DNA from 3 places in the Pseudomonas sp. VEM90 genome. Region 2 is predicted to be linked to each of the others. Evidence: riboswitches for the same ligand, from Rfam matches in the RefSeq annotation. Region 2 holds a riboswitch; each other region holds the start of a gene.
What was found. Region 2 has a riboswitch for cobalamin ahead of ACYCCG_RS23805 (ABC transporter substrate-binding protein). Riboswitches for the same ligand answer to the same signal wherever they lie in the genome.
Positions count from the first base shown of each region.

Region 1: linked by a shared signal. The riboswitch ahead of ACYCCG_RS13660 (CbtB domain-containing protein) and the one ahead of ACYCCG_RS23805 (ABC transporter substrate-binding protein) in region 2 are both predicted to bind cobalamin.
Region 3: linked by a shared signal. The riboswitch ahead of cobW (cobalamin biosynthesis protein CobW) and the one ahead of ACYCCG_RS23805 (ABC transporter substrate-binding protein) in region 2 are both predicted to bind cobalamin.

Region 1 is NZ_JBTRAR010000012.1:97,594-105,169, forward strand. Features, by position in the region: gene ACYCCG_RS13620 (curlin) at 1-19, shown strand, start outside; gene alkB (DNA oxidative demethylase AlkB) at 179-826, shown strand; gene ACYCCG_RS13630 (hypothetical protein) at 995-1,282, shown strand; gene ACYCCG_RS13635 (DUF1652 domain-containing protein) at 1,406-1,666, opposite strand; gene ACYCCG_RS13640 (pirin family protein) at 1,899-2,786, opposite strand; gene ACYCCG_RS13645 (alpha/beta fold hydrolase) at 2,883-3,755, opposite strand; gene ACYCCG_RS13650 (LysE family translocator) at 3,777-4,406, opposite strand; gene ACYCCG_RS13655 (GNAT family N-acetyltransferase) at 4,531-5,010, shown strand; cobalamin riboswitch at 5,130-5,352, shown strand; gene ACYCCG_RS13660 (CbtB domain-containing protein) at 5,447-5,635, shown strand; gene ACYCCG_RS13665 (CbtA family protein) at 5,645-6,331, shown strand; gene ACYCCG_RS13670 (cobalamin biosynthesis protein) at 6,331-6,717, shown strand; gene cobM (precorrin-4 C(11)-methyltransferase) at 6,752-7,504, shown strand; gene ACYCCG_RS13680 (DUF1272 domain-containing protein) at 7,571-7,576, shown strand, end outside.
Region 2 is NZ_JBTRAR010000031.1:50,708-58,283, forward strand. Features, by position in the region: gene ACYCCG_RS23785 (GNAT family N-acetyltransferase) at 1-394, shown strand, start outside; gene ACYCCG_RS23790 (pseudoazurin) at 551-985, opposite strand; gene ACYCCG_RS23795 (ABC transporter ATP-binding protein) at 1,003-1,791, opposite strand; gene ACYCCG_RS23800 (FecCD family ABC transporter permease) at 1,788-2,804, opposite strand; gene ACYCCG_RS23805 (ABC transporter substrate-binding protein) at 2,804-3,814, opposite strand; cobalamin riboswitch at 3,926-4,123, opposite strand; gene ACYCCG_RS23810 (DUF1624 domain-containing protein) at 4,152-5,318, opposite strand; gene ACYCCG_RS23815 (TonB-dependent receptor) at 5,428-7,554, opposite strand.
Region 3 is NZ_JBTRAR010000025.1:32,125-39,700, reverse strand. Features, by position in the region: gene cobN (cobaltochelatase subunit CobN) at 1-1,820, opposite strand, end outside; gene cobW (cobalamin biosynthesis protein CobW) at 1,824-2,891, opposite strand; cobalamin riboswitch at 2,992-3,207, opposite strand; gene ACYCCG_RS21345 (glyoxalase superfamily protein) at 3,308-3,685, shown strand; gene ACYCCG_RS21340 (hypothetical protein) at 3,682-4,044, shown strand; gene ACYCCG_RS21335 (ATP-binding cassette domain-containing protein) at 4,215-5,792, shown strand; gene ACYCCG_RS21330 (branched-chain amino acid aminotransferase) at 5,929-6,948, shown strand; gene ACYCCG_RS21325 (multidrug/biocide efflux PACE transporter) at 7,343-7,576, opposite strand, start outside.

The DNA.
Region 1 (7,576 bases), on a different contig from region 2:
CACTGTGACCCAGCAGTAAACCGCTCCCCCTTGAACCGCGGTGCTCCTCTCCCTGGTGCCGCGGTTCCTTTTTCTGTTGCCCCTCCCTCTGCAGTCTTTCGATCCGGTCGGCATGTGCAAGCCCTTGGAGTGTATCTGTCGGGGTACAATGGCAAACCGATCAAAGATGTGCAGCAGCATGATCCAGTCCGACCTCGACCTGTTCGGCCCCCAGCCGCAACGCCTGGCCAGCCATACCGTGCTGCTGCCCGGCTTCGCCCTGGCCGAAACCGAGGCGCTGCTCGATGCCCTGCGCCCGGTGCTACGTGCCGCGCCGTTCCGGCACATGTACACCCCAGGAGGGCTGCGCATGGCGGTAGGGCTGACCAACTGCGGTACGTTGGGGTGGGTGAGTGATCAACACGGCTACCGATACAGCCCCAGCGACCCACTCAGTGGCCAGCCCTGGCCTGCCCTGCCCCCGGTCCTGCTCGCCTTGGCCGCCCACGCGGCAGCCATAGCCGGGTTTGACGGTTTCGAGCCGGATGCCTGCCTGGTCAACCATTACCTGCCAGGCACACGCCTGAGCCTCCACCAGGACCGCGACGAGCAGGATTTCGGCCAACCGATCGTGTCGGTGTCGCTGGGTTTACCGGCGGTGTTCCTGTTTGGCGGCCTGCAGCGTGCCGACAAGGCTCAGCGCATTGCACTGAGCCACGGCGATGTGCTGGTCTGGGGCGGCGAAGACCGCTTGCGCTTCCACGGCGTGCTACCGATCAAGCCCGGTGTTCATCCGCGCCTGGGCGAACGGCGGATCAACCTGACCTTGCGTAAGGCAGGTGCCTGAACAGGGTCACTCCTCTGCCGCCCAGTGCAGAACAAGATGAACCCACATGAAACACATTGAACATCTTGGCCAGGCAAGCTTCGAATGATAAGCCGCCTACTTCTGTCTGGAGCCTGCCATGCCAAACCCGCCTGGTTCTTCGAGCCGTTGCACCGGAGCCATGTACCGATGAAGATGCCTGGCCGCGCCCCCAATGCCTCGCTGCAGCTCGACTACGTACGCGACACCCTGTTCGGCCCCGTGGCGCAAAGTGTGGAATGCCAATGCCAGCTCGCCGCCCTCAACCTGCAAGGCCGCCCAGGGCTGCGCTTGCACATTTGCCCCCCACTGCCCGACAAGATCGACCGCGCTCACAGTGTGGCCTTTGTCTGGGATGGGCAGAGTTACCATGGCGTGGTCCGCGACAAGGGTAAATGCGGCGACGGTGGCCTGAACCTGCTGCTGGAACTGCAATAAGCCGATCAGCGGCAGCTGCGGCCGCACTTAAGGCTGCCAGGGCTGATACCTGCGCATTGCTAGTCAGCGGCTAGAATGCATGAACCCGGCCAGCCTGGGCTGACCGGGGCACGACAGGTGCGCTCAGGCAATCGCCTTGAGCGGCGCCGGGTGGCTGTCACGCAGCGCATGCAGCTGCTCCACCAGGTTGACCAGATCACGACAACTGTTGAGATTTTGCAGGGCGACCCCGCTGAGGGTCACGCCTTGATCGAGATCCTGGCCCTGGCCCAGGCGGATGGTCAGGTTGGCGCCGTCCGGGCAGCTGACCTCACAGCGATCTGGCAAGCAGGCCTGTTCGATCATTTGCCGCATCTCTAGTATCGAAACGCCTATCAACGACATGGTACGACCCTCTCTGTGGGATGGCCTGTTGTTTGGAAGTACGCCTTTGTCGGGCGGGGCGCCAATTGATATTGCGCATGCTCGGGCAGCAGTCCATGCGCCCGGGCAATGAGCTTGCGGGGAATCCTCTAGCACCTTAGTGGAAGATTCCCTGCGTGGGCCGAGCGTTCGAATGCATTAGCAGACTTGACGACGAGTGGTCTTGGACAGCAAGGCCACCCAATCAACAGGATCAGTGCGCGGCACCTCCCCTCTCATTCTGCATCTGCCCAAACCGCCCGGCATGGAAATCATCGAACGATTCGGCAATCTCCGCCTGGCTGTTCATCACGAACGGACCGTAGCCGACGATCGGCTCATCGATTGGCTCACCGCTGAGCAGCAGCACACTGGCGCCTTCCAGCGCCTCGACCGCTACGTCTACACCCTCCCGGTCGAGCAGCACCAGGCTGGACGGACCTGCTTCGCGTTCGCTGTTGATTCGAACGTTTCCACGCAACACCACCAGCGCCGCAGTGCGACCGGCAGCAACCGGCAACTGCAAGACAGCGCCGGCGTTGAGCCGCAGATCCCACACATCCATCGCGGTGAAGGTCCGAGCCGGCCCCTGGTGCCCATGATAGTCACCGGCAATTACCCGCAAGCTCCCGGCATCACCGTCCAGCGCTAGCACCGGAATGTCGCCGGCCAGCAGCGTCTGGTAGCCGGCCGCTGCACGCTTGTCCCGCGCCGGCAGGTTCACCCACAGCTGGACCATTTCCAGTGTGCCACCACTGCGGGCGAAGCCGGGGGAATGAAACTCCTCATGGAGGATGCCGTTGGCAGCCGTCATCCACTGCACGTCACCTGGGCCGATCAAGCCGCCAGCCCCGGTAGAGTCACGGTGCTCCAGCTCACCCTGGTAGACGATGGTCACCGTCTCGAAGCCGCGATGCGGATGCTGGCCTACACCGCGTCGTGCCTGGGTTGGGGCGAAATCATGCGGCCCGGCGTAGTCCAGCAGCAGGAATGGGCTGATCCGGCTGGCCAGGTTGTCGTAGGTGAACAGGCTGCGCACCGGGAAACCATCCCCCACCCAATGGGCGTGAGGGCTGTGGTGGATACCCAGAATCTTTTTCATGAGAAGGCTCCTCTCTTGGTTGAGATAACCTTATCAATGATGCCAATCAAGCGGTAGACGGCTGAAATGACATGCATCGTCCCACCTGCAGAACAGTCAGCCCTGCAAGAAACCGAGCACCTGCTCGGCCGCCATGGCCGGGTCTTCCTGCATGAAACAGTGCCCACCGGGCACTTGCAGTGCGGTCACATTGCGGTTTAGCAGCGCCAGGCGATTCACCGAGTGTGGCACAAAGGGATAGGTGTCCTCGCCATACAACACCCGTGTCGGCGTCCTGATTGCTGTCAGGCTGGCCCACATGCGTTTAGGGAACGAGCTGAAGATTTCCACTTCACGGCTGGGCCGGCACTTGAGCACCACGGCCTCGCCACAATCCCCGATGGCATGCTCGACATAGGCCTGCAGCGCCGTATGGGTCCAGCCTTTGAAGATGCCACGCCCTTGCAGCGAGGCCAACGCTGACTCGCGATCGGGCCAGTGGCTGCGACGACTGGCAGCCTTGCGGGCCAGGGCGTGGCGCTGATGCAGGCCGACCAAGGCTGCTGCCCCCATCACGCCGATCATGCGTCGGCTGAACAACACCGGGTCGAGCAGCACGGCGCGTGCAAACAGTTGCGGTTCACTGCTCAGGATCAGCCCTGTGAGCACGCCACCAAAGCTGTGCCCTGCGGCAAACCGCTGTACGTCGCCATACTCGCCACGTCCGCCCTGAAAGGCCTCCACCGCCAAGGCGGCGGTGCGGTTCCAGCCGCGAAACACCCCGCCATGGTCACTGTCGCCATGGCCTTGAACGTCGCAGAGCCACAAGTCGAAATACTTGCCCAGGTGCATCAACAGCGGTTGGTAGGTCAGGCAACAGAAGCCATTGCCATGCAGGAAGTGCAGCAGCGGTTTGCCACTGGCCGGGGTTCGCCAGCCACGCAGGGTGAAACCTTCGGCGCATTCGTGGGACCAGGGAATCAACTGCATCGGCTTACTGTACTCTCGGGGTCAGGAAAACGCTGATTCTACAAACAGCAGCGGGTACAGTGAAATCACCAGCAACAGGGCCATCACGACATTGAACAGCATCAGCCAGCGCGAATGCTGCAACAGGTTGCGCAGGGCGCTGCCGAACATCACCCATACCCCCACGCTCGGCAGGTTGACCAAAGCGAACAAGGCCGCAATGACGATCACGTTGGTTACATAGCCTTGCGCGGGCGTGTAGGTGGTAATCGCCCCCACCGCCATCACCCAGGCCTTGGGGTTGACCCACTGGAACGCCGCTGCTCCCCAGAAGCCCAGCGGTTTGCGGGCACTGGACGAGGCCGTGCCGACCGGCCCGGAAGTGGCGATCTTCCAGGCCAGGTACAGCAGGTAGGCGGCGCCAGTGTAGCGCAGCACCGTATACAGTGGTGGCCAGGCCTTGAATACCTCACCCAGCCCCAGGCCGACGGCCAGCACCATCATCATGAAACCAAAGCTGATACCCAAGGCATGAGGGACCGAGCGGCGCACGCCGAAGTTCACCCCCGAGGCCAGCAACATGGTGTTGTTGGGGCCAGGCGTGATGGAAGACACGAAGGCAAACAGCACAAAGGCGGTCAGCAGGTCGGCAGAGGCAAGCATGGCGGGCATTCCACTTTCTTTATAGGTGCTGTCACACTACCGGAGTCGCTTTCCCCTGCGACCGGTACAGTTTGATTAAATTATGCAGATACACATCACTGTATCGCCAATCCGGACCAAGGAAGCTGTCACCATGAGCCTCACCATTCGCCCTGCCGTGCGTACCGATGCCGCGCAGATCCTCACCTTCGTCACCGAACTGGCCGAGTACGAACGCGCCCGCCACGAGGTGGTCGCTACCCTTGCCGACATCGAGCACAGCCTGTTCGACGAAGGCAGCACCGTGCGCACCCTGATGTGCGAGCGTGATGGTCGTGCAATCGGCTTTGCCGTGTACTTCTACAGCTACTCGACCTGGCTCGGGCGCAATGGCATCTATCTGGAAGACCTGTACGTGACCCCCGAACAACGCGGCGATGGCGCCGGCCGGCAGTTGTTGCAGCACATTGCCCGCGAAGCGGTGGCGAACAACTGCGGGCGCCTGGAATGGAGCGTGCTGGACTGGAACGAGCCAGCGATCGGCTTCTACCAGAAGCTAGGAGCCGAAGCACAGGATGAGTGGGTGCGCTACCGGCTGGATGGCGACAAGCTGGCGGCATTCGCCCGCGGGTGATCGCCCGGCGCCTGCACTTCTGCCTGCTGGACGAACACCGCAGGCGCGAGGCGGTGGTACCTGCTGTTCGACAGCCTCGCGCTCTGTATGACATTGACGCCAAGCCCGCCCCATGCTCTCCTTATGCCTCGCGTTCAGGTGCCCCTCAGGGGGTGAAACGGGAAACCGGTGCGTCCCAGGCCCTTCAGCAGGGCCGGACAATGCCGGTGCTGCCCCCGCAACGGTAAGCGAGTGAAGCGTCTGTACCACTGTGCCTTGTAGTACGGCATGGGAAGGTGACGCGTTCCAGGAGCCCAGCTCTTCCTCGCAAGCCCGGAGACCGGCCTGACGTTCATGAACACCCCGCGGTGGGCGGGCGCTGTTGCATTCCCTTGGGCGGCCACGCCCGGGGCTGCCGCGCTCGCCCATTGCCCACAAAAAAGCAGAGGACCGCGTCATGCCCGTCACCAGCGCCAAACAACACAGCCTTGCGACCCCCGTTACCCTCAGCCAGCGTGTAACCATCGCCATCGGTGCCAGCTTGCTGGGCCTGTGCCTGGTGTACTTTGCCGGTTTCTCGCACATCGAGGCCGTGCACAACGCCGCCCACGACACCCGCCACAGCGCCGCCTTCCCTTGCCACTGAGTACGTCTGATGATCACGCGCATTGCCCGTACTGCGGGCTTCAGCGGGCTTCTTGCAGCCCTGTTGCTGACCTTGCTGCAAAGCTTCTGGGTTGCCCCGCTGATTCTTGAGGCGGAAACCTACGAGTCCTCGGCCCCGGCCGCACACCACGAACACGGTAGCGAAGTGGTCGCTCATGAACACAGCGCCGAAGCCTGGTCGCCGGAAGACGGCTGGCAACGCGTGCTGTCCACCACAGGCGGCAATCTGGTGGTCGCGGTCGGCTTCGCCCTGATCCTCGCCGCCCTGTACAGCCTTCGCGAGCCCAAACGCACCGCCACTGGCGCATTGTGGGGGTTGGCTGGCTTCGCCGTGTTCTGCCTGGCCCCAACCCTGGGCTTGCCACCAGAACTACCAGGTACTGCAGCCGCCGATCTGGGGCAACGCCAGACCTGGTGGGTCGGTACAGCCAGTGCCACAGCGCTGGGCCTGGCCTTGCTGGTGTTCGCTCGCCACTGGCTGCTGAAGGCACTGGGCGCCGTGCTGCTGGTCATTCCTCATGTGATCGGTGCACCGCAACCTGAGGTGCACGAAAGCCTCGCCCCCGAAGCACTGGAAACCCAGTTCAAAGTAGCCTCCTGGCTGACCAACGCCGCCTTCTGGCTGGCCTTGGGCCTGCTCAGCGCCTGGCTGTTCCGCCGTTCCAGCCAGGCTTGATGCCTGCCTTCTACGCCGGTTTTGGCTGCCGCCGGGGTTGCCCGGCGGATACCTTGCAACGCTTGCTGTGCCAGGCACTGGACAACCAGGGCCTGGCGTTGGCCGACCTGCGCGGCATCGCAAGCATCAGCCTGAAGGCCGACGAACCGGGTTTGCAACAACTGGCAGAGCACCTCGGCTTGCCCTTGGTGCTGTACCATGGCGCGCAACTGCAACCCTATGAACCACTGCTCAGCCACCGTTCCGCCGCTGCCCACCAACACAGTGGCTGCTGGGGCGTCGCCGAGAGCGCGGCACTGGCCCTGGCCAGCCAGCGGCAGGGTACGGCCAGGTTGCTGCTGACGCGCCAGGTACTGGGCCCGGCGACGCTCGCCCTGGCCTGCTGAGCGTTTCGTACCCTCTTTCTTGCCAGGACTTAGCATGACCATCTACTTTATCGGTGCCGGCCCCGGCGACCCGGAACTGATCACGGTCAAGGGCCAACGGCTGATTCGTCAGTGCCCGGTGATCATTTATGCCGGTTCACTGGTACCCGCCGCCGTGCTCGAAGGCCACCAGGCCGAAACCGTGATCAACAGCGCCGAACTGCATCTGGAGCAGATCATCGCCGCCATGCGCAGCGCGCACGAACAAGGGCAGGATGTGGCGCGGGTGCACAGCGGCGACCCCAGCCTTTACGGTGCCATCGGTGAGCAGATCCGCCACCTGCAGGCGCTGGGCATCGATTACCAGATCATCCCCGGCGTTACCGCCACGGCAGCGAGCGCCGCCCTGCTCGGCTGTGAGCTGACCTTGCCTCAAGTGGCGCAGACGGTGATCCTCACCCGCTATGGCGACAGCTCGCCCATGCCGCCTGGTGAGCAGTTGGATGACCTGGCGCGCCATGGCAGCACCCTGGCAATCCATCTGGGGGTCAAGCACCTGTCGCGCATTGTCGATGAGTTGGTGCCGCACTACGGCGCGAGCTGCCCGGTTGCGGTGGTGCATCGGGCCACCTGGCCAGACCAGGACTGGGTGCGCGGCAACCTCGGTGATATTGTCGAACGCGTAGCGGCCAAGGATTTCCGCCGCACGGCGCTGATCCTGGTAGGCCACGTACTGGGGGATACGCCGTTCGCCGAGTCGGCCTTGTACCGAGCCGGGCATGCCCACCTGTACCGTCCTGGCGACTGAGCATTGCCAGCCCTGCCTCGGGCATAGCAGACTCCGGGTTCCCGCCTGCGAACAGGAGCCATGCCCATGCTG
Region 2 (7,576 bases):
ACCCTTGCCGCGTGACCTGGCGCAGTTCGCTGACACTTACCTGGACGGCGCGGGCTGTTTTCTGGAAGCCCGTGAGGGTGGGCGGCTGGTCGCGGTGATAGGTTACTTGCCCTATGACCATCGCTTTGCCCAGCTTGATTACCGCGCTGAGCGGGTAGTCGAGGTGGTGCGGCTGTTCGTGTTGCCGGCCTACCGCAGGCATGGGCTGGCGGCTGCCTTGTTTGGCGCCTTGCGCGAACGGGCGATGCAAGCCGGCTTCGACTGCCTTTACTTGCATACTCATCCGTTTCTGCCGGGTGCCATCGCGTTCTGGGAGCGGCAAGGGTTTACGTTGGTGGATGTGGAGCAAGACCCGGTGTGGCAGACCACGCACATGCAGTTGCGATTACGCTGACCGCTGGGAACGTGCCTGTTGGCGATGAAGATCACGCCGCGCGTCACTGGATCGAACACGTTGCGGTTGAGAAGCTTCCAGTTGCCATCCTCGGTAAAGCCATTGCTTTGCAAGTGGGCGACGCCGGCCAGGGCGTGAGCGACCCGAATAGCTGGCTCATTGCCCAGCTTCGAGCTTTTGCAACTGTGCGGCAAAGCGGGCTTTGGCCCGCGCCGGCAAGCTGGTCGGCAATTCGGCGGCAGGCGCGTCACCGACCTGGATCACCATGACCATGCCCATGGCCACGTGCGGAATGCATTGGATACCGTACACGCCCGGCACGCTGAAGGTGTGCTCGAACGGCTGGTTCAGCCTGCTCTTGAACGGCTCGGCCCCGGTGGGTAGCAGGCCCGCCACGCTGGCGGCATTATGCCCGTTCTGGGTCGGCAGGAAGCGAACGCTGTCGCCGGGTGCAATGCGCAAGTGGTCGGGCTCGTAGACCATGGCACCGTCGCTGCCACGGTTGAGCATTTTCACTTCATGCACTTCGGCCAGTGCGGTCGGGGCATGCAGGGTGCTGGCGAGCAGCAGGGCGACAGGGCGCAACAGCATGGGCAGGGCTACCTGGTTCAGGGGGCGCGAAAGCGCAGGATGCGCGCGCCGTCGAAAGGGTCGGTGAGGTAGTGGGCGTGGACGCCGAAGGTGCTCAGCAGGCGCTTGGCGGTAAGCACTTCGAAGGGTTTGCCAAGGGCGACCAGGCGGCCCTTGTCGATGACCGCGACACGGTCGCAGGTCAGTGCCTGGTTGAGGTCATGCAGCGCTACCAAGGTGGTAACCGGCAGCGCCTGCACTTGTTGCAGCAGGCTCAGCTGATGCTGGATGTCCAGGTGGTTGGTCGGCTCGTCCAGCAGCAGCACCTGCGGCCGTTGGGCCAGCGCGCGGGCGATGTGTACACGCTGGCGCTCGCCACCGGACAGCGACCCCCACAGGCGCGTGCGCAGGTGCAGGGCGTCGAGGTCGGCCAGGGCTTGCTCGACGATGGCGCAGTCTTGCCGGGAGAACGGTGCCAGGGCCGAGAGCCACGGCGTGCGGCCCAAGGCAACCGCGTCGAACACACTGATCGCATCGAGGGTGTCGGCCTGTTGCTCGACCAGCGCCAGCGCTTGGGCAACACGGCGGCGGGGCATCTGTGCCAGTGGCTCACCCATGAGCTGCACGCTGCCGCAGGCCGGTTTGCGCAGCCCTGCCAGCAACTTCAGTAGCGAGGATTTGCCCGAGCCGTTAGGGCCGACGATGCCCAGGGTTTCACCGGCGACAACGCTGAGGTCGATATCGCTGAGCACGGTATTGCCGGCCAGTTGCAGCCCCAGCCCATGGCAGGCCAGCGGGGGGATGCGAACAGTTGTCATGGCTGTCATGGTCGCCCCCGACGGCTGACCAGAATCAGCGCGAATACCGGGGCACCGATCAGCGCCGTAACCACGCCCACCGGGATCACCTGGCCGGTGATCAGTGTGCGCGAAAGAATATCTGCCGCAATCAGGAACAGTGCACCGCCCAGTGCGCTGGCGGGCAACAGACGGCTGTGCCCGGGGCCGAGCAGAAGGCGCAGGGCATGGGGTATAACCAGCCCGACAAAACCGATGGCGCCGACAATGGACACCATCACAGCCGTCACCAGCGCTGCACAACTGATCAGCAGCAACTGGGTGCGCCGCACCGGGATGCCCAGCGAGGCGGCCGAATCGGCGCCGAAGGTGAAGGCATCCAGCGCACGGCGATGCCACAGGCACACCAGCAAGCCGAAAATCGCCACCGGCACAGCCAGCCACACCGAAGGCCAGCGCACGCCGCTCAGGTTGCCCAGCAGCCAGAACAGGATACCGCGCGCCTGCTCGGCGGTGGCCGACTTGGTGATCAGGAAGGCGGTCAGTGCATTGAACAGTTGCGAGCCGGCGATACCGGCAAGGATCACTTGGGCATTGTTGCTGCTGGGGCCGGCCGCGCGGGCCAGCACCAGTACCAAGGCGAATGCGGCCACGGCACCGATGAAAGCCCCTGCGGACATGCTTAATGCCAGGCTACCCAGGCCCAGCAGGCCGACGAGTACCGCGCCGGTCGAGGCACCGGCAGACAGCCCCAGCAAGTAGGGCTCGGCCAGTGGGTTGCGCAACATCGCCTGCAGGATGACACCGCAGGTGGCCAGCCCGGCGCCACAAGCGGCTGCGACCAGGGTGCGGGTCAGGCGGTAGTTCCAGACGATGCCGGCGTCGATCGGGTCCACCGGGTAGGCAGCTTGCCACAGGTGGTTGGCCAGCACCTGGCCGACCACGCTGGGCGACAGGTTGGTTTCGCCGATGGCGGTGCCGGCCAGCAGGGCGGCCAACAGGGCGCCCAAGGCAACCGCGATGCAGGGTAACAGGCGGATCATCACGGGGCTGCTTTACCGCTGGCGAAGGCCGTGGAGAGCGTCTGCACGCCCCGGAACAGGCGGATGCCGGCCTGCATGGCGTCGGCGTCGAGGATAATGATGCGGTCGTGCTTTACCGCGTCCATGTTGCGGGTTACTGGATCACTGCGCAGGAATTCGAGCTTTTTCTGGTAGTCGTCGGCGGGGAAACGGCGGCGGTCCATGCGTGCGATGATCAGCCAGGTCGGATTGGCCTTGGCCAGGGTTTCCCAGCCAACGCTTGGCCATTCTTCGCTGGACTCGACCACGTTGCGCACACCGAGGGTGCGCAACATGAAGTCGGCGACACCCTGGCGGCCGGCCACATAGGGGTCGATGTCCAGGTCGGCGCTGGAGAACCAGAACAGCGCCGAAGTTGCCGACAGGTCCTTGCCGGCCAGTTGTGCCCTGGCGCTGTCGAGGCGCCCTTGCAACTCGGCGTTCAGTGCTGCGCCGCGGTCCTGAACGTCGAAGATCTCGGCCAGTTGGCTGACGCTCTTGTAGATGCTGTCTACCTGGAACGCTTGCAGGCGGGTGCCGTCTGCACCGACTAGGTTGTCCTTGCCCTCGCAGTCCGATGGCAGCACGTAGGTGGGGATCTTCAGTTCATCGAACTGCTCGCGGGTGGCGACCACGCCCTGGGCACCGACCATCCATTCGAACTGCACCGCGACCAGCTGCGGGCGCTTGCCGACCACCGCCTCGAAGCTGGGGTCGTTGTCGGCCAGGCGCGGCACCTTGGCGTTCACCGCCTGGTATTCCGGCAATACGTTGTTGAACCACAGCGACGTGCCCGCCAGCTTGTCACCCAGCCCCAAGGCATAGAGCAGCTCGGTTCCGGCCTGGCCGATGGTGACGGCGCGCTGCGGTGCCTGGGCAAAAGTCTGCGGCTTGCCGCAGTTGTCGACCGTCAGCGGGTAGTGGGTGGCAGCGGCCTGGGCCAGGCCGGTGAGGCCTAGGCCCGCGAGCAGGGTGGCGAAACGGGGCAGCATGCTGGGCGATCTCCTATCGGACAGTTCTGGTGAGGAACGCACGGACAGGCATCGCCAAGCCCCAGCGGGTGGCTGGGGCAACACGGATGGCCAATCCCGGACACCCCGCCGGTTGGTGAATGAAGGCCGGCAGGTCTCCTGACTGGTGCGTCACGGCCCGGCTCCCGCCTTCCCGGGCGGTAGGCCCAGTGGCATCGATGGAGCAGGCTCGGCACCTACAGTTGCGGGGGCAGTTCCGATTGGCCTGTATTGGCAGGCCTGGGATTCCCTGTTAGTTCCATGGTGGAAACCGGCGGCCCGCATGGTAGACCATCGCGTCGCCAGGTGAAAACGCTTTTCAGAAGTACTTCAGCCAACGGATGTCGCGGCGACGCTGCTTCAGACGGGCGAACCCGCGCACTGGCAGGTACAGCGAAACCGCCAGCAGCACCGCGCCCAGCCACACCGCTGCAATACCGTCGAAACCGAAGTAGTCGCCATGGTTGAGCCCGAACAGCGCCACACAGGCCAGGTACAGCAGCTTCAGCACATACAGGTGCAGCAGATAGAAGAACATCGGTGCCGCACCGAACACTGCCAGTGCAGTGATCCAGCGCGCCTGGCCGGCCCGTTCGAACGTGCGCAACAACAACAGGCCGCAGCCCAGGGTCAGGGTCAGGAACAGAAGCGACGGTGGGTATTTGGTGATGTTGAAGAAGCTCATCAGGGTTTGCGTGAAGGTTGGGTAACCGCTCCACGGTGCCTCACCGTAACCGTTGAACATGCGCAGCAGGATAAAGCCAAGCAGCGCGAGCAAACCGGCCACCAGCAGGTGTTGCTGGCGTTGTCCGGCATCGCTGCCGCGACCGAACCAGGGCCCCAGGCCGTAGCCCAGGGCGATGACGCCGATCCACGGCAGCACCGGGTACGACGTGCGCAGGTGCAGGTTCTCGGAAAACGCCAGCCAGCCACGATCATGCAGGATTGCCCACGGCACATGCAGGGCTGACTCTACGCCGAAGTGCACGCCGTCGAGCAGGTTGTGGCCGGCGACGATGATGGCGCCCAGGGCGAGCAGGGCGGCGCGTGGCAGCCACACCAGCAGCGACAGGGCGATCATGCTGACGCCGATGGCCCAGATCACTTGCAGGTAGATCACGCTGGGGGGCAACTGGAAGGTCCAGGCGAAGTTGACCAGGGTGAACTCCAGCAACACCAGGAACAGCCCGCGTTTGAACAGGAAAGCCGAGACGTCGCCACGGCCCTGATGCTTCTCGCCATACAGCCAGGCCGATAGGCCGGTCAGCAGGACGAACACAGGCGCACACAGGTGGGCGAGGGTGCGGCTGAAGAACAGCACCGGTTCCGTGGTGTCGATGGCCATGGGGTCGCTGACCTGGCGGTGCAGGAGGAAAGTCTCGCGGACATGGTCCAGGAGCATGAACAGGATCACCAGGCCACGCAGGGCGTCGATGCTCTGCAGCCGCTGGGTGATCAGAGTGGGCGTGGCGATTGCGCTTGTCATGGGTGAACGCTAATAGTAATGAATGTCATATAAAACGTTATCTTATAACTAGCCGGTGACGGGTTGGTAGCGGTTTTTGTGCTATCCGTGCCGTGAAGAGGTATTCAGGTCAGAAGCTGTAATCCACCGTCGCGAAGTACGACCGCGGCATCCCCATCAACCACTGCTGCCCGCTGAACGCCGACTGCACATACTCGCGATCGAACAGGTTGTTCAACTGCAACCCCAACTTCACATCCGGCAACACCTGCCAGGCGATGTTGGCATCGACCACGGTGTAGCCGGGGGCGCTTTGGGTATTGGCGGTATCGGCATAACGCTCATCCACATAACGCGCCCCCAAGCCGGCCTCTACCTGCTGGCCGAAGCCTTTGCTCAACCAAAGGTTGGCGGTACGGCGTGGCACGTTGGCTGGCCGGTTGCCTGCGCGGTCCTGTGGCAGGCCGCCGACCATTTCGTCGAAGTCGTCGTACTTGGCGCGTACCAGCGATGCATTGGCCGACACCTGCCACTGATGGGCCAGGGCCAGCTCCAGCGTCGCTTCCAGGCCATCGGAGGTCTGCTGCCCGGCTTGTTGCTTCTCGTGCGTGATCGGGTCGTCGACCAGCAGTTTTTTCTTGACGATGTGGTAGGCGGCAAGCGTCCATTCGCCACGCCCCTCCCAAAAGCGCTGCTTGATGCCGGCCTCGGTCTGCTTCGCCTCGGTCAGGTCATAGTGCATCTGTGCGGGGCTGAGGCTGATGAGGTTGTTGACCCCGTCCTCGCTGGTTGAGTACTGGCCGTACAACGACAGGTCGTCGTTGAGTGCAAACACCAGCCCGACACGCCAGTTGCCACCTTGCAGGCTACGATCGCTGCGGCTGTCGTTGGTCAAGTTATTGCGGTCGATGTGGTTCTGGTCGCGACGCACGCCGGTAACCAACGACAGGCGATCGCTCAATTGCAGGCGGTTTTCGGCAAACAGGGCAAAGGTATGGGTGGTCGAGAGCGTTTGCGGCCGCAACGGCGAGGCGCTATGGAACCCGCCGGGCTGTGGCTGCCACGGGTCGACGTAGTCGCCGCCGACATCGTTGTAGGGTGAATTGCTGTCGACGTTGAAGCGCACCTTGTTGTACTCGGCACCGAGCACGGTCTTGCTGGCCAGGCCGAACAGGGTGTGGTCGAAGGTGAAGGTCTGGCGGTCACCGAACTGTTCCTGGTTGTGCTTGATCTCCAGGTAGCTGCCGCGCAGCAGCTGCTGACGCCCGCTGTCCCAGCTGTAGTCCTCGGCGTTGCGCCAGTGACGGCGGCTTTTGATGTAGTACAGCTGGTTGCTGGCGCTGATCTGGTCGTTCAGCGCCCAGTCGGTTGTCAGCCGGGTCCATTCATCAACGTACTGCTGCACGTCGTTCTGTACGTTGTAGTTCTTTTTGCGCAGGCTGCTGCGGTAGTGGCCGTCGATCAGCGGGGTGCCGTAGTAGTTGGCAGGTTGTGCATCGCCGCGATCATGGGCCAGCGTGAAGCTGAGGTCGTCACTGGCATCGAAACGCAGTGCGGCACTCAGGGCCAGGCTACGTGAAGCGGTGCGGTCGACCCAGCCATTGCCGGCCTGCTGGTTCAGCGTCAGGCGGTAGCTCAGGCGCTCGCTGAGGCTACCGCCGCTGTCCAGGCCGAGCTGCTGGCGGTCCCACGAGCCGTAACCCAGGCGCAGGTGGTTGCGCACTTCGCCGGCAAAAGGTTTTTTCGGGATCACGTTGATCACCGCGCCGGTGGCGCCTTCGCCATGCAGTACCGAGGCGGGACCGCGAATCACCTCGATGCGTTCGACCATCCACGGGTCGACCGGGAAGGTCTGGGTGCCGGCACCGGTGTACAGGCGCGCGCCGTCGAACAGGGTCATCACCGAGCTGTGGCCGGCAAAGCCGCGGGCAGACAGGCCTGTACCGCCGTCCCCCGGTGAGCCGACGAAGGTAATGCCCGGCGAGCGGGTCACTGCATCCTGCACCGTGAGGTTGTTGCGCTGCTGAATCTGCCGTTCGCTGATACTGCTGGTGCTGGCCGGTGTTTCCAGGGCGCTGAGGCCAAGGCGCGAGCCGGCCTGGGTCGGCGTGGCCAGGTCGATGGCGCGGCTGTCGAGGGTGTCGGTGATGGCCGTGGAAGGCAGGGCCAGAGGCTGCGGCTCGCGCTCATCAGCCAACGCCGGCAGGGCGACGGCCAGGCAGGCCGCCAAGGGGTGAAGCTTGAACATACGGGACATGTCGTTCCACTGCTGCAGGAAT
Region 3 (7,576 bases), on a different contig from region 2:
AGATGGTCGATGATTACCGCCTGGGTGCGCCGCTTGGCCTGGGCGCCCTCGCCCGGGTCGTTGACGATGAACGGGTAGATGTTCGGCAGCGGCCCGAGCAGCGCGTCCGGCCAGCACTGCGCCGACAGCCCGACGCCTTTGCCGGGCAACCATTCGAGGTTGCCGTGCTTGCCGACGTGGATCACCGCATCGGCGGCAAATGCGTGACGCAGCCAGAAGTGAAATGCCAGGTAGCCGTGCGGCGGCACCAGGTCAGGGTCGTGATACACCGCGCTGGGGTCTACCTGATAGCCCCGCGCCGGCTGGATACCGACGAAGGTCAAACCAAAGCGCAGGCCGGCAACCATCAGCCGGCCGCTGCGATACATCGGGTCCTGTTCGGGCGGCCCCCAGCGTTCCAGCACTGCCTGGCGGTTGGCCTGCGGCAGGCGCTCGAAGGCCAGCTGGTAATCGGCCAGGCTCAGGCTCTGGGCACAGGGGCGCTGGTCGAGGTGGTCGAGGTCGTTGGTCACGCCACCGAGCAACTGCTGGATCAGTTGCGTACCGCTGCCCGGCAGTTCGGCCAGCGGGTAGCCTTCGGCCTGCAGCGCCTTGAGGATGTTGAGTGCGGCGGCGGGCGTGTCCAGGCCGACGCCATTGCCAATGCGGCCATCGCGGGTCGGGTAGTTGGCCAGCACCAGGGCCACACGCTTCTGGGCATTGGGCAGACGGGCCAGCTCGACCCAGCGGCGGGCCAGCTCGGCGACAAAGTCCATGCGCTCGGGGTGGGCGCGGTAGCAGACAACGTCGGACTGGCTGCGCTCGCTGCGCCAGGCCATGTCCTTGAAACTGACCGGGCGCGTAATGATGCGCCCATCCAGCTCCGGCAACGCAATGTGCATGGCCAGGTCGCGTGCGCCCAGGCCCTGTTCGCTGGCCTCCCAGCCAGGCTGGTTGTCCTGCGCACAGATGGCCTGAAGCACCGGGATGTCGCGGCGGAACGGGCGCAGGTTGGGGCGCTCGGGGCTGGACAAGGCGAAACCGGTGGTATTGACCAGCACTTCGGCGCCGACCTCGTCCAGCCAGGCTTCGACCTGTTCCAGGCAGGCGCTTTCCTTGAGGCTGGCCACGGCGATCGGCAACGGGTTCAGGCCGGCAGCCTGCAGGCGCTGGCAGAATACGTCGATGAACGCGGTATTGGCCGCTTGCAGGTGCGAACGGTAGAACAGCAGCGGCGCCACTGGCTGCTCGGGGTGCCAGTGCGGGTACCAGTCTTCGAGTGTCGCGCTGCCCTTGGCGGGGTGATATACCGCGGTGCGCGGCAAAGGCTGCGGCTCGTCCCAGGCATAGTCGCGGCCCAGCCACTGGCTGGCCAGGCAGTTGAACAGGTTGATGGCATTGGCCTTGCCGCCCTGGCGCAGGTAATGCCAAAGCCGCTCGGCCTGTTCACCGCGGACGTTGCCCAGGCAGGTCAGCTCCGGGTCCGGGCGGTCATCGCCCGGCACCAGAATCAGCTGCACGCCACGGGCGGCCAGCTCGACCAGTTGTTCGACACCATAGCGCCAGTAACCAACGCCACCGTGCAGCGACACCAGGATGACCTTGGCGTGGCGCAGCACCTGGTCGACATACAGGTCGACCGAGGCATGGTTCTGCACCTGCATCGGGTTGGCCAGGCGCAGGCTGGGAAAGTCTTCGGGCAATTGCTCGGCGGTGTCGGCGAGCAATGCCAGGTGTGAATCGCCGCTGCAGAGAATCACCAGCTCGGCGGGTGTCTGGCCGAGGTCGGCAATGCTGTCATCCGGTACGAAACCACCGGGCTGGGTCCGCAGCAGGTGCATGGGTCAGGCGCCCAGCGCCTGGCGCAGGCGCGCCTCCAGCTGGGCAGCATCGAGGTCCTGGCCGATCAGCACCAGGCGGGTGATGCGCGGCTCGTCGGCGCGCCAGGCGCGGTCGAAGTGCTTGTCGAAACGGGTGCCCACGCCTTGTACCAGCAGGCGCATCGGCTTGCCCGGGATGGCGGCGAAGCCTTTGGCGCGCAGGATACCGAACTCCACCACCAACTGGGTCAATGCATCGAGCAGCAGGCTTTCGTCGGCTTCCGGCAGGTCGATGGAGATGGAATCGAAAGCGTCGTGGTCATGATCGTCATGATCGTCGCTATCGTGGTGCGAATCGTGGTGGGTTCGGCGGCCATCGATATGCGCCTCGGACTCGGCACCCACGCCCAGCAGCACCTCCAGTGGCAGCTTGCCGCTGCTGGCCTCGATCACTTTCACCGCCGGCGGCAGTTCTTCGGCCACCTCGGCACGCACCTTGGCCAGGCCTTCGGCGTCGATCAGGTCAGCCTTGTTCAACACCACCAGGTCGGCACTGGCCAACTGGTCAGCGAACAGCTCGTGCAAGGGCGATTCATGATCCAGGTTAGGGTCGAGCTTGCGCTGGGCATCGACCTGGTCCGGGTAGGCGGCAAAGGTGCCAGCGGCCACGGCCGGGCTGTCGACCACGGTGATGACCGCATCGACGGTGCAGGCGTTGCGGATTTCCGGCCACTGGAACGCTTGTACCAATGGCTTGGGCAGGGCCAGGCCGCTGGTTTCGATGAGGATGTGGTCGAGGTCGCCACGGCGGGCCACCAGCTCGCGCATCACCGGGAAGAATTCTTCCTGCACGGTGCAGCACAGGCAGCCGTTGGCCAGCTCGTAGACGCGGCCGCTGGCTTCTTCCTCGGTGCAACCGATGCTGCACTGTTTGAGGATTTCGCCATCGATGCCCAGTTCACCAAATTCGTTGACGATGACCGCAATGCGGCGGCCCTGGGCGTTGTCGAGCATGTGGCGCAGCAAGGTGGTCTTGCCCGAGCCGAGGAAGCCGGTGACGATGGTGACGGGTAGCTTGGCCAGTGTTTTCATGTCGCATTGCCCTTGGCAGTGTGGCGCGGGCATGCAGGACGACAGCCGCAGGCCAGGCCGGCCGGGCTTGTTCGCCACCGGATCACCCCGCCCGGTTGAAAGTCGAAAACGTGACGAGGCAGGTCTCCTGGCTTGCACCGTTCCATGCCCCGTTCAGTCGAACGGCGGGCTGGCGGGATGACGCCTTCCCGCGCGCTGGCGCAGTGGCTGTGTCGATCCGTTGTCGGTGCTTACAGTTGCGGGGGCAGCCGCGGCTTGTACCGCGTTCCCGTCTTAGCTTCGGCCAGGCCGAAGAACCTCGAAGTGGCAAGGCTACGCAGTGGCTGGCGGGTGGTCAACCATTGCTGCGGGGCCGGTCGACAACGCTGGGCGCAAGTGCGCTACAGTGGCGCCTTATCCACGGTCAAGGACGCACCATGCCCCTCGCCCCCGCCATACCTGTACTGCGCATATTCTCGATCGACAAGGCCAAGGAGTTCTACCTCGACTTCCTGGGTTTCAGCCTGGACTGGGAGCACCGCTTCAGCCCGGACTTGCCGTTGTACATGCAGATCCACCGTGATGGCCTGATCCTGCACCTTTCAGAGCACCATGGCGATGCCTGCCCTGGCTCGACCGTGTTCGCCCGCCTCGACGACCTGCGCGCGCTGGAGGGTGAATTGCAGGGTAAACAGTACGGTTTCGCCCGGCCCGAGGCCGAGCGCCTGGATTGGGGCCTGCAGATGCAGGTATGGGACCCGTTCGGCAACCGCCTGCGCTTTTGCCAGCAGATCGATGACGAGGCCAACCCATGAAGGCATTGGGCAAACGCGAGATAAGTCGCCTGGAGCGGGGGTTGGTTGCGTGCCTGACCGATGCCTGCGAAGCCGCCAAGGCAGAAATTGTCGGCTTCAGTTGGCTTACCCATCGCCTCGACCCCGAGGACTTTCCGAGCAGCCTGCGTATCACCTGGGTATTCGAGCAAGAGGCCGACAAGGCAGCGGCCGTGGTCGGTGATGCGAAGGCGCGCATGCTGGCGCTTACCGGCCTGGCGCTGGAGCAAGCCGGCATTGAGCTGGACCATCCGGCCTGGCATGTGCGATTCGACAGTGAAGAAGCCTGCGCGCACGGCCACGGCGGAGACTGGGCCAAGCGCTTGCAGACGCAGCGCTGAGCCCCAACCGGCAGCCGGTGCTTTACCCGGCCCCAGAGGGCCGTTAGGCTACGCAGTCTCTAAATTACGAGGTGTTCGTCCAATGCGCCATTGATGCCGCCGTCTGTTCGACGGCCAGTCTTCAGCCTCCGGTTCGTACCGGAGATGTCGCGGCATTTGTGGAGTTGTGCATGACGAACACGTCGATTCTGACGCTGGACAGCGTCTCCTTGGCCTTGCCTGATGGCAGGCCGCTGTTTAGCAACCTCAACGAAACCTTCGACCAACGCCGCACCGGCCTGGTCGGGCGCAATGGCGTGGGCAAAAGCCTGCTAGGGCAGATTCTTGCCGGCCAGCGTGAACCGAGCAGCGGCCATTGTCGGCGCCTCGGACCTGTCCATTTGCTGGACCAGCAAGTCATCGAGCGCAGCGCCACGCTGGCCGACCTGGCCCAAGTGGGACCGGTGATTGCGGCGCTGGAGCGCATCGAGCAAGGCAGCATCGAGCCCCAGGATTTCGACACCGTTGGCGAGCGCTGGGATATGCGCGAGCAATTGCAGCTACAGCTTCAGGGCCATGGCCTGGGTCAACTCGACTGGCGCCAGCCCGCACGAACCCTGAGCGGTGGCCAAGCCATGCGCGTGGCATTGATTGGCGCGTGGCTCAGCGATGCCGATTACCTGATCCTCGACGAGCCAAGCAATTACCTGGACAGCAACGCCCGTGCCCAGCTGCTGAGCATGATCGAAGCCTGGGACCGTGGCTTGCTGGTGATCAGCCACGACCGCAGCCTGCTGGCGCACATGGCACGCATTGTCGAACTATCCAGCCTGGGCTTGCAGGCCTATGGTGGCAACTACAGCCTCTATAGTGCGCAAAAAACCAACCAGACGGCGCAGGCCCAGCAGCAACTTGCCCGGCTGAAGCAGGCGCAGCAACGACAGGCCCGTGAACTGCAGCGCCAACGCGAAGACCTGGAGCGCCATCAGGCCCGGGCCGGGCGCCAAGCCAAGCACGCCAACCAGGCCAAGATTCTGGTCGACCGCAAGCAGGAGCGCAGCCAGGCCACTGCCGGCAAGCAGCACCGCGAGCATCGCGATGCTCGGCAAACGCTTATGGGCAAAGTGCGTGACGCCGCCCGCGAGATGGAGCATGACAGCGCTATTACCTTGCACACGCCCACACCTCAGCGTCATCCGGGCCGAGAAGTGTTGGCGTTGCAGGCACTTTGCTTGCCCCATGGCACCCGTAAAGCGCTTGACCTGCGCTTGTGCCTGGGCCAGCGCGTAGGGCTGATCGGCGCCAATGGCAGTGGCAAGTCCACCCTGCTCAGGCTGCTGAATGGGGAATTGCCGGCATCGCCCGACAATGTGCGCCTCATCGGTGAGACCGCCCTGCTCGATCAGCACTGCAGCACACTGGCAGGCAACCGTAGCGTGCTCGAACACCTACGCCAAGCCAACCCGACGATGGCCCAGGGGAAATTGCGCAGCCGCCTGGCGCAACTGGGCCTGGATGCGGCCCGTATCGAACTGCCCAGTGGCCTGCTTAGCGGCGGTGAGTGTATGAAGGCGGCGCTGGCCGCCGTGCTGTACCGCGAACGGCCGCTCGACCTGTTGCTGCTGGACGAACCCGGCAACCACCTGGACCTGCCTTCGCTGACAGCCCTGGAACGCATGCTTGGGCAGTTTCGCGGGGCGCTGATAGTGGCGTCCCATGATGCGGTATTGCTGGAAAACCTGGCGCTGGATGAGTACTTGCGGTTGTAGAAACCGAAAAAAAAGCATCGCAGCCTATCAATTCGTGACTGGCCGTTCCCGATCCGCCAAGGATGTATTAAGGTGGCATGGTGCGCATATAACAGCAGCCCGAGCGATCGGGCACTTGCAAGACAATGAGGGTGTCATGAGCAACGAAAGCATTAATTGGGACAAGCTGGGTTTCGACTACATCAAGACCGACAAACGCTACCTGTCCGTATGGCGCAATGGCGAGTGGGACAAGGGCACCCTGACCGAAGACAACGTACTGCACATCAGTGAAGGCTCCACGGCCCTGCACTACGGCCAGCAGTGCTTCGAAGGCCTGAAGGCCTACCGTTGCAAGGACGGCTCGATCAACCTGTTCCGCCCGGACCAGAACGCGGCCCGCATGCAGCGCAGCTGCGCACGCCTGCTGATGCCGCACGTGCCGACCGATGTGTTCATCGAAGCGTGCAAGCAAGTGGTCAAGGCCAACGAAAAGTTCGTGCCACCACACGGCAAAGGCGCCCTGTACCTGCGCCCGTTCGTGATCGGCACCGGCGACAACATTGGCGTGCGCACCGCCCCCGAGTTCATCTTCTCGGTGTTCGCCATCCCGGTTGGTTCGTACTTCAAGGGTGGCATGAAGCCGCACAGCTTCCAGATTTCCAGCTTCGACCGTGCTGCCCCGCAGGGCACCGGCGCGGCCAAGGTCGGTGGCAACTACGCTGCCAGCCTGCAGCCGGGCGCTGAAGCGAAGAAGGCCAACTTCGCCGATGCCATCTACCTCGACCCGCTGACCCACACCAAGATCGAGGAAGTCGGTTCGGCCAACTTCTTCGGCATCACCGCCAACAACGAGTTCGTTACCCCGAAATCGGCCTCGGTACTGCCAGGCATCACCCGCCTCTCGCTGATGGAGCTGGCGCAATCGCGTCTGGGCCTGACCGTGATCGAAGGCGATGTCGAGATCAGCAAGCTGGACCGTTTCGTCGAAGCCGGTGCCTGCGGTACCGCAGCCGTGATCACCCCGATCGGCGGCATCGAGTACAACGGCAAGCTGCACGTGTTCCACGACCTGGAAAAGGTCGGCCCGGTTACCCAGAAGCTCTACAACGAGCTGACCGGTATCCAGAGCGGCGATGTAGAGGCACCGGCAGGCTGGATCGTCAAGGTCGCCTGAGTCGCATCAGCTGTATGAAAACGGGGCATGCCAGTAATGGCATGCCCCGTTTTTCGTAGGTTTACACGGCCACCTTGAGGTGCGGGTTTACCCACGAATACGGTGGCGGCAGCGACGGGGAACGGCGGGTGGAAATTGGCCAGCAGGACCGGCCCTTTCGCGGGTGAACCCGCTCCTACGACGGCCTGTGTCCAATCACCAATGTGTGTCCACCCCCGATCAGGTGTAGGAGCGGGTTTACCCGCGAATACGGTAGCGGCAGCAACGGTGAACGGCGGGTGAAATTGGCCAGCAGGGCCGGCCCTTTCGCGGGTGAGCCCGCTCCTACGACGGCCTCTGTCCAACCACCGACCTGTGACCACCCCCGATCAGTGAACCGCGTCGGGTGACAGAATCATGCCAGGCGCCGCTGCACCAGCAGGTGCCGGACTTTGTCGAACGCCCAGTTGTACACCACGGTGTAGGGCAGGATGATCACGAAGAAGCCCAGCTCCACCATGAACGCCTGCAGCAGCGAAATCTCCAGCATCCAAGCCGCCACCGGCAGGCACCACACCACCAGGCCGGCTTCGAAGCCAAGACCGTGCACGAAACGCGTACCGGCCTTCCAGTTGATGCGTTCGGTTTG